DNA from 3 places in the Blautia sp. TF10-30 genome. Region 1 is predicted to be linked to each of the others. Evidence: predicted binding sites of a transcription regulator. Region 1 holds the regulator's gene; each other region holds the start of a gene.
The links. The regulator HrcA, encoded in region 1, represses chaperone genes, less so after heat shock. The targets are predictions, from matches to a motif close to TGTTAGCACTCNNNNNNNNNGAGTGCTAACA.
Positions count from the first base shown of each region.

Region 2: a site for HrcA is predicted at 2,202-2,232, ahead of DXD02_RS07585 (Hsp20/alpha crystallin family protein). Genes of this name have one in related genera too.
Region 3: a site for HrcA is predicted at 2,094-2,124, ahead of htpG (molecular chaperone HtpG). Genes of this name have one in related genera too.

Region 1 is NZ_QUKM01000002.1:311,625-314,907, forward strand. It holds gene dnaK (molecular chaperone DnaK) at 1-43, opposite strand, end outside; gene grpE (nucleotide exchange factor GrpE) at 110-721, opposite strand; gene hrcA (heat-inducible transcriptional repressor HrcA) at 771-1,829, opposite strand; gene DXD02_RS03900 (helix-turn-helix domain-containing protein) at 2,114-2,332, shown strand; gene DXD02_RS03905 (hypothetical protein) at 2,410-2,775, opposite strand; gene DXD02_RS03910 (helix-turn-helix domain-containing protein) at 2,948-3,166, shown strand.
Region 2 is NZ_QUKM01000006.1:89,487-92,769, reverse strand. It holds gene DXD02_RS07590 (ABC transporter substrate-binding protein) at 1-1,309, opposite strand, end outside; gene DXD02_RS07585 (Hsp20/alpha crystallin family protein) at 1,547-2,014, opposite strand; gene DXD02_RS07580 (hypothetical protein) at 2,521-3,111, opposite strand; gene DXD02_RS07575 (glycoside hydrolase family 3 C-terminal domain-containing protein) at 3,108-3,283, opposite strand, start outside.
Region 3 is NZ_QUKM01000017.1:41,710-44,992, forward strand. It holds gene htpG (molecular chaperone HtpG) at 1-1,959, opposite strand, end outside; gene DXD02_RS13375 (TetR-like C-terminal domain-containing protein) at 2,303-2,869, shown strand; gene DXD02_RS13380 (oleate hydratase) at 3,089-3,283, shown strand, end outside.

The DNA of each region.
Region 1 (3,283 bases):
AGCTGTTTGTTGTTCCTAAGTCAATACCAATAATTTTGCCCATTGTTGTTTCCTCCTCAATGAATTATGCTAAAAAATGGTTTAATTTCTATTTATTTATCTTCAAGGCTTAATTAGCCACCTTGACCATACTGTGACGGACTACGGAACCTTTGTACATGTAGCCCTTCAGGAACTCTTCTACGACGATGTTCTCGCCGGCTTCCTCATCCTCCACATGCATCACTGCGTTGTGCAGGTTCGGATCGAATTCCTTTCCAACGGCCTCGATCACGGTTACACCGAGTTCATCGAGTGCTGTGGTAAACTGTTTGTATACTTTATTCATGCCGTCTGCGAACGGATCTTCCTCCGGGTTTTCCACCGTTGCAAGTCCGCGCTCGAAGCTGTCAACAACCGGAAGAATCTTCTCGATGATGTCTTTTGCTCCAATGGCATACATATTTGCTTTTTCTTTTTCGGTGCGTTTGCGGAAGTTATCGAACTCTGCCATCTGACGGGTCAGGCGGTCAGTCAGCTCTTCGATTTTCTCATCTTTTTTATCTTTTTTCTTTTTGAAGAACTTTCGTTCTTTGCCATCCTCAGCAGTTTCTTCTGCAGCTTCCGCTTCTTTTGCCTCTGCTGCTTTCTTTGCTTCTTCCTGCTCCGCAGCCGGTTCGGTTTCCGGCAGATCGGTCTCTGCTCCGGTTTCTTTTTCCATCTCGCGTGTAGGTTCTTCCATGGTTTCCTCTTTCTTTCTATTTTCTTCGCTCACTGATCATTCCACCTTTCTACTCACCTGTGTCCGGCTTTTTGAAGACGGCGTCCAGTTGAACTTTTAATGTTTTCAGGTTATCTACCACATTTTCGTAATCCATCCGCTTTGGTCCCACGATACCGATTGTTCCGCGCATACCGTTTCCCATATCGTATGTGGTGGTGACCACGCTGCAGTCCCGTAAGGGTTCCATCGAAGATTCATTTCCGATGTATACCTGAATACCGGTATTTTCCTCTCCGTCCTGCTCCTCGGCAGCTCCTTTGATCATATCGACCAGTTTCTGCCGTTCCTCGAATGTGGAGATCAGCTGGCTGGCTTTGCTGCTGTCGGAAAGCTCAGGGTACTTGAAAATGTTGGTTGCGCCGCTGGTGTACACCGGCACATCTTCTTCGCTGACTGCGATGGCTTCCGCTACGGTATCGACCACTTTGCTGATGATGCCGGAGTGGATGCCTGCCTGCTCTTTCATCTTCTTGATCATGCCAAGATTGATTTCTTCAATGGTCAGGCCATTGAGCTGTGTGTTCAGAAGCAGGTTCAGCTTTAATATCTGTTCATCGTTGATGGTCTCGTCTAGGTCGATCATCTGGTTTTTCACCAGGTTGCCTTCTACGACGATGACGGCCAGGAGCTGCTCTTCATTGACTTTTGAGAGCTGGATGAATTTCACTTTATTTCTGTGATATTCCGGTCCTGTAATCAACGTTGCATAGTTGGTAGATGAAGCGAGGACTTTGACAACCTGCTGCAGAACTTTTTCCATTCGGTCTGTTTTTTCAATGACCATGTTTTTGATGTCTGCAACTTCCTGTTCTTTTTCCCGCATCAGCTCATCTACATAGAGGCGGTAGCCTTTATCGGAAGGAATGCGTCCTGCGGAAGTGTGGGGCTGTAAGATGTAACCCATCTCTTCCAGATCGGACATTTCATTCCGGATTGTGGCGGAGCTTAAATTCAAATCCGTGTATTTGGAAATCGTTCTTGAGCCGACCGGCTCGCCCGTTTCCAGATACGTCTGGATGATCGCTTTTAATATTTTTCTTTTTCTTTCATCCAATTCTGTATCCACTAAGATAAGCTCCTTCCTGTTGTATAGTCCTGTTAGCACTCGTTTCAGTGGAGTGCTAACATCTATGTTCTTAAGATAGCACTCTGCCTTTTGTTTGTCAACACCTTTTCCCGGTTTTTCTATGAAGAAATTGTGAAAAAAGTATAAACCGTTTTCTTTCTGAAAAGGAATCTGACTTTTCTTTTTTATTGCATTCTACTGTTTCAAAGGCGCTATAGCCGTATGGTAGGATTCTGCCATTTCGATACGACCATTTAGTAGCATTTTCTCAGAGGTGATGAATCATGAAATATCAGAGACTGGAGGATCTGCGCACGGACCGCGATCTGACGATCCGCCAGGTTGCCGACTATCTCGGCTGCAACCGCGATGTGTATACCCGATATGAAAAAGGCGTCCGGCAGCTGCCGATCTCCATTGCCATCCGTCTGGCGGAGCTGTATCAGGTCAGTCTGGATTATCTGGTCGGCATCAGCGATGAGAAGCGGCCGTATGGATCCTGACTTTCCGGTGTCTCCGCCGCAGCAAAAGCAGGAGGACAGTTTTTCTTCTCCCTGTCCTCCCTGTTTTGCTTCTTCGTTTACAGATTCTGCAGATATTCCATCATCCGCGTTTCGCTGAGTTTCCATCCGTCCGGCTCCCCGCAGAGATACAGCGTAAAATGCCCGCACGGGACTCCGTTTTCCAGGTGGATGCCGGTATACAGTTCTACAATGAGGAGTTCTTCTGCTTTTTCTTCATATATATTAGTGATCTGATAGATGCGCTCTCCCTTTTCGTCCACCGGCCATTCTTTCTTCAGCACATCCCTCAGACGGCTCTCCCGCCCCTGCGCTTCGCATTCTTCCTCCCGGCTGATCATTTTTTCAAACGCTTCCGGCGTCTCCATCCGTTCCACTATATTCTGGACAAAATCTTCTATTTCTATTCTTTCTGCTTTTCCCATTCGTTCCCCCATTTCTGCCGTACATATTTTTCTGTTTTCTGCACAGGCTGTCTTCACCCGCCGTTTCTCTCTCCCGCCCCATTCTCCAATTTGCGACCATATGATCTGATTTAACTTTGTCCATCCAACCGTTTGGTAGTATGGGTTTGAATCTGAAAGGATGGTACAACGTATGAAATACCAGAGAATTGAAGATATGCGGATCGATCAGGATCTCACCATCAAAGAGATTTCTGCCCTGCTCGAATGCAACCGCGACGTCTATTCCCGCTACGAAAAAGGAATCCGCGACATCCCGATCGACTATGTGATCCGGCTTGCACGGTTCTATGACTGCTCGGTCGACTATCTGCTGAGTGTCTCCAGTAAAAAGAGAAAATTCGGCGATTAATTTTTTTATTGTTGTCTTTTTATTTTTGTGTTTTGCGTTTTGATACGACCATTTGGTCGCATTTTATATTATAATGGTATTCTTATTTTGCGTCAATTCTGAACAAGAAGGAATCAA
Region 2 (3,283 bases), on a different contig from region 1:
CGGTCAGATATGCCGCATCAACGCCGACAACCGTGGACTGGAACTTCCGGTCTGCATATACATCCGACAGCCAGCTGTCCCACTCGACCTGCTGAATTTTGGCAGTAACACCGATCGCTTTAAGCTGCTCTACCAGAACCTGGGCTGTATCGATATGCTGCTGATAATTGTTCGGCACTGTAATCGTAAGCTCAAATCCATCTGGGTATCCGGCTTCTTTTAACAGTTCTTTTGCCTTCTCAATATCCTGATTATATCGCTCTGACAGTTCCGGCACATAATATTTTCCAAATGCCGGGAACATGCTGCTTCCGATGATCGTTCCTTTTCCGTCCGCAATCATATCCAGCACTTCCTGGCGGTTTGCCGCATAGCACAGCGCCTGGCGCACCTTCACATTGTTGAGCGGTTCCACGGCATTGTTCAGATACAGCGCCTGTACCAGGTTCATACCGCCGTCATAAATCGTAAAATCGGAATCTTCGGCAAGCTGCGCTGTCTGTGTGGAACTGAGACGTGCATACATGTCCAGTGTACCGGATTTCAGGTTTGTTACGACTGCATTGCTGTCCTTGACAATTCGAAATGTTACCTTGTCCAGATACGCCTGATTTTCCGTATCCCAGTAATCGCTGAATTTTTCAAGGACAATGTTTTCCTGCGGGGACCGTGATACATAGTGGAACGGGCCTGTTCCGACCGGATCTGCTTCCAGATCTTCCACATGCTCAGGTACAATCGCTACCGTCAGATAGGCAAGAAACTCGGTGTCTGCCTCTTTTAAATAGATGTCGATCGTGCTCTCGTCCGGAATTTCAACCTTGTCCACATTGGAAAATGCCTCTACCAGAGGCGTTCCGTCTCCGTTGATACCCGCACAGCGTTCGATTGAATATTTTACATCCTCTGCAGTGACGGTCGTTCCATCGTGGAATTTGACACCATTCCGGAGCTTGAAGGTATAAACCTTTCCATCCTCCGAGATCGAATGACTCTCTGCCACCGCATCGTTCAGATTTCCTTCTTCATCGGGCTTTACAAGGCCCTCATAAATATTGAATAGGATTTCTTTCGTTCCTGCCGCAACAGATTTGTGTGGGTCAAGACTATCCTCAATGTCCTGAGGAATTCCTACCGTGATGGAACCTCCCATAACAGGTTCCCCTGTCGGGGTTGATTCCGTTGATACCTGAGAACTTGTGGTATCGGAAGAATCTGCTTTCCCATCCTTGCCATCCTGGCATCCGCCAAGTACAACAGTAAGAGCTGCAACTAAAAGCAGCGCAAGTACGCTTCTTCTTTTCTTCATGATTTCTCCTTTTGATACGAGTTCTCTCATTTTGTAATTGTCACGCCTATTGTATCCGACCTGTTCCCAAATAGCAAGTACATTATTGTATACAATTTATTTTCCGAATCCGAAAATCACGTATATCCGCCCGCGTATTCCGGATTCTTTCCCTCGGGATGTACCAGAAAAGATAAAAATTTTGCCGCCCGGGAATTTTAACATTCCCGGGCGGCAAACGCTTTTGCTTTTTTTCTTTTATCCTTCAATGGAGATTGTCTTTTTCTGCTCCACAGCCGGTTTTGCTTCCTTCTTCGGTACGAAGAGTTTCAGCAGACCGTGTTTAAATTCAGCCTTGATATCCTCTTCGGTAATATCCTCACCTACATAGAAGCTTCTGCTGCATGCACCTGCGTAACGCTCTTTACGGATGTAGCGGCCGCTCTCTTTTTCTTTCTCGTCTTTGTCAAGACCTTTCTCTGCACTGATGGTCAGATAACCATTTTCCAGTGTGGCCTGAACTTCATCTTTTGTGAAGCCCGGAAGGTCAACCACTACCTCGTAGCCATTATCCAGCTCGCGAATATCTGTTTTCATCACATGGCTGGCTTTGCGGCCATACAGTTTCTTTTCTGTATTCTTCATCTCTTTGTCATAATCATAGAACGGAAAATCGTTGAAAAAGTCATCAAATAAATTTTCTCCAAAAATACTAGGCATTAACATAAGTCATCGCTCCTTCTTATTCTTCTCATGGAACCTGATCCATGCTTTTTCTCCGGTTTTTCTTTTCACCGGATCTTTTTGTTTACCTGTTTCTTTGGAACGGAAAGGCTTCCGGATACCGGAGGTTTTCTTCTTTTCCTCTCTTTGTATCCCTCTTCCTTTGTTCTAGCTGTAATATAACACTTATTATTAGCACTGTCAAGAGGCGAGTGCTAATTATTTTGTGAAGATTTTGTGAACGCTACGAGCCATGCAAAATGGTGAAAAAAGACGCCCTGCTAGTTTACTTGCAAAGGCGTCTTTTTTTGCTATTTTATAGGGCGACAGCCCTACAGCGAGGGAATTCTTTCCCGAGCTGTGCATGGCGTAACATTCTCTTTCGCACTCGATTTTCTTGGTTTGACCACATTTTTACGACAAATTCTTGGAAAAATATATTTGTCTGATTTTCTTACTACTCCTCATCTCTTTTATTATTAGATTTCAGGCATACTTGCTAATTTCTTCTATTCAGCCTTCCCCTCTGGGAAAATAATTTTAAACACAAAGAAAAAAATCACCATGGAAACTCCACCTGTAATAATTGTCACAAGCATGTTATAGACTGCCGGTGCCACATATGCAGATGCAACCGGCATCCACAGATTATTAAATCCATTACAAATCAGTGAGATTACCACCCATGCAACAAAATACCAGATTGCCTGATATACAGGATTTCCATGGCTTTTAAAAGTAATATTTCTCTGCAGTGGAAAATTAATACACTGTGCAAGAAATGACCCCAATTCATAACTGATAAAATAGCCAAGTCCACCACCGATCAGTATATTCCCCGTTGCATCACGCAATACATTATACCCCAGCAAACTCCATGTAAATTTTACTCCAAACAGATTCATGGAAACCTTTGGCCACATAAATTCTGTACCAGCCAGACCAATTCCCAAAATCCCTGGTAAAAATGTAAATACAAGATACTGGAATACTGTCACGCCCATACTGAATATAACAAAATAGAATATCTGATAAAGCCATTTTGCAATAGCAGAATGTTTCTCTTCAAAACATTTCCATATATTTTTTATATGATTCATCTGCACTTCCCTCCGGCTCCTTTTAATAATTTTTCATATTTCTTATTATTTCTTCTGTTTCTGAAATATCCGCCAACTACTTTTTTTACTCCAAGCATAAAGTGACCATTCACAGCATCGACAATTCCATATACCATTTCCATACTGACTGCCCCGCCGGTCATCTTGGCAA
Region 3 (3,283 bases), on a different contig from region 1:
GGATGTGTTGCCGTTCTCGCCATTCTCCAGAATGTACTGAACAAGCGGATGTTTTGCATTCAGGATCAGGGTTTCCTGTCCGCCGAACATGGACGGATCCATGCCGGTCATGCCGTACATCTTCATCATATCCTGCATCCGGCGGCTCTCCTCGGAAAGCGTTACCATGGAGGATACATTTTCGTCTTTCAGGTTCTCAACTTTGACGTTCAGATCTTTCTTGTCGAGGACTTTGCGGAAGAGATCGGTCAGAGTATTTGTAGCGTCGGTCAGATCCTCACCGGACTCGTCTTTCATATCGTTGGTCAGATCTGCATCGATGCGCTGGAAAGTTACATGCTCGTTGTAACGCTCTGCATGGGTGATGAAAGCGGAGTCGATGTTGTGTTTCAGGATGACAGCATCCATGCCCTGACTGCGGAACATGTTGATATACTGGCTCTGCTGAACTTCGTCGGTGACGTAGTAAACAGTCGTTTTTTCCGGCTCTTTCTTCTCGTCAGCGTTTTCCGTATTTTCGGTATTCTCCATAGTTTCAGCCTTCTCTTCGGTGTTCTCTGCAGGAGCTTCTTCTTTCTTATTCTCGTTGATGCAGTCCTCAAGAGTCAGATATTTTCCGTCGATGTTCTTGAACAGAATATAGTCCATCATCTTCTTGGAGAATTTCTCGTCCTTGATGCATCCGTATTTGATGAATGGGTTGATATCATCCCAGTATTTCTCGTAATTCTCACGGTCGGTTTTGCACATGCCGGAGAGCTTGTCAGCGAATTTCTTGGAGATGTACTCGGAGATCTTCTTGACAAATCCGTCGTTCTGCAGTGCGCTTCGGGATACGTTCAGCGGCAGATCCGGGCAGTCGATGACGCCTTTTAAGAGCATCAGGTATTCCGGAATGACTTCTTTGATGTTGTCGGCAATAAATACCTGGTTGTTGTACAGCTTGATGGTTCCCTCGATGGAATCGTACTCGGTGTTGATACGCGGGAAGTAGAGGATACCTTTGAGGTTGAACGGATAGTCCATGTTCAGGTGGATCCAGAACAGCGGCTCGCGGTAGTCGTTGAAGACTTTGCGGTAGAATTCTTTATAATCCTCATCGCTGCACTCGTTTGGATGTTTGGTCCACAGCGGGTGGATATCACTGATGGAAACCGGGCGTTTGTTGATTTTTACTTTCTCTTTTGCCGGAGAAACCTCAACCTGCTCTTTGGTTCCGTCTTCTTTTTCTTTCTCTTCGTATTTTGCATCTTCATGGATATGCTCAACAACAACATCGTCCTCTTTTAATTCGCCTTCCTCGATGGTCTCGTATTCCTGCGGTGCGTTTGCTTTGGACAGGAAAATTTCAACCGGCATGAAGGAGCAGTATTTTTCCAGAACTTCGCGGACACGGTATTCGTTTGCGAATTCCAGGCAGTCCTCGTTCAGGAACAGAGTGATTTCGGTACCAACAGTTGTCTTGCTGCCCTCGGACATATCGTACTCGGTGCTTCCGTCACAGGTCCAGTGTACCGGGGTGGATCCTTCTTTATAGGAAAGAGAATCGATGTGAACTTCATCTGCTACCATGAAAGCAGAGTAGAAACCAAGACCGAAGTGGCCGATCATCTGATCTGAATTCGTTTTGTCTTTGTATTTCTCCAGGAATTCGGTAGCGCCGGAGAAGGCGATCTGGGTAATATATTCTTCGACTTCGTCTGCGGTCATACCGATACCGTTATCGATGAATTTTAAGGTTTTCTCATCCGGGTTTACAATCACCTGAATGGCTGCTTTGTAGTCATCCGGAAGTGCATATTCACCCATGCCGTCCAGTTTTTTCAGTTTGGTGATGGCATCGCAGCCGTTGGAAACGAGCTCGCGGACGAAGATATCGTGGTCGGAATACATCCATTTTTTGATAATCGGGAAAATATTGTCGCTGTTGATTGAAAGATTTCCATGTTTCGCACTCATGAGAAACACACTCCTTTTCTTATAAAAATATTTTGATCCAGCAAAGCGGGAATATCATGCTTTTTTAGATGTCTGCAGCTTTTTTACTGCTCTGATAGTTATAGTAATACTGGCACAGGGAAAAGTCAAGGGGAAATTAGCACTCGAGAAAAAAGAGTGCTAACAGAACGACGGAAAGTATTGAATTTACTGGTATTACGGTACTTTCTAAACTTTTTGTAAAGTCTGATCAGAAGGGCTGCGCAGTTGTTTCTGGAGAATGGATATGCTACAATGAAAAAGCATAGAAGCGTTTCGAACAGAAAGATTCCGAGGGTACATAAAAGAAAAATGGAGGAAATACATGACAAATGCGACAAAGGCGGCGCTGGAAGCGTCGTTAAAAAAGCTGCTTTTGAAAAAGCCGCTGGACAAAATTACGATCAACGATCTGACGACAGACTGCGGCATCAGCCGGATGGCGTTTTATTATCATTTTAAGGATATCTACGATCTTGTCGAATGGTCGTGCCTGGAGGATGCGACGCAGGCGCTGCAGGGGAAGAAAACGTATGAGACATGGCAGGAAGGCCTGCAGCAGATTTTTGAGGCAGTGCTCGAGAATAAACCATTTATTATGAATGTCTATCACTCTGTAAGCCGTGAGCAGATCGAAACATATCTCTTTCATCTGACGCACGATCTGCTGTACGGTGTCGTACAGGAAAAAGCAAAGGGAACCGGCATCTCCGAGGCGGATCAGAGTTTTATCGCAGATTTCTATAAGTATAGCTTTACCGGTGTCATGCTCGACTGGATCAAAGACGGAATGAAAGTGGATTACCATATGATTGCGGAAAAAATGCACCGCACGATGGAAGGAAATGTCGTCAATTCCATCCGAAATTTTGAAAAAAGAAATAAAATATAGTTACACTTTACAAAACAGGGCGGATGATAAAAATTTAATCATCCGCCCTGTTTTGTAAATGGAAAAGCGGGGAAAAATGAGGTAAGATTCAAATTGTCAACAGACAATGGCAACACAAATAGAAACTTGTAAAACAAAGAAAGCAGCATAACCTATACGAACCGGAAATTCGAAAAAACATTCCGGCAGTCGTATTTAGAAAAGAAAGGATGAACGTCTATGTCAAAAAAAGGATTAAAATTCGGAATCGCATCAGCAGCAGTCATCGGAGCTGGAGCAGCAGTGCTGCAGGCAAAAAACAAGAGTGAAGCAAAAAAAGCAGCGGAGACAACCACTGTAACATCAGAACCAAAGAATGATTACCGCAACACCGAGCGCGGAAAAGATAAGAAAAACAGCAAAGGCATTTATTAC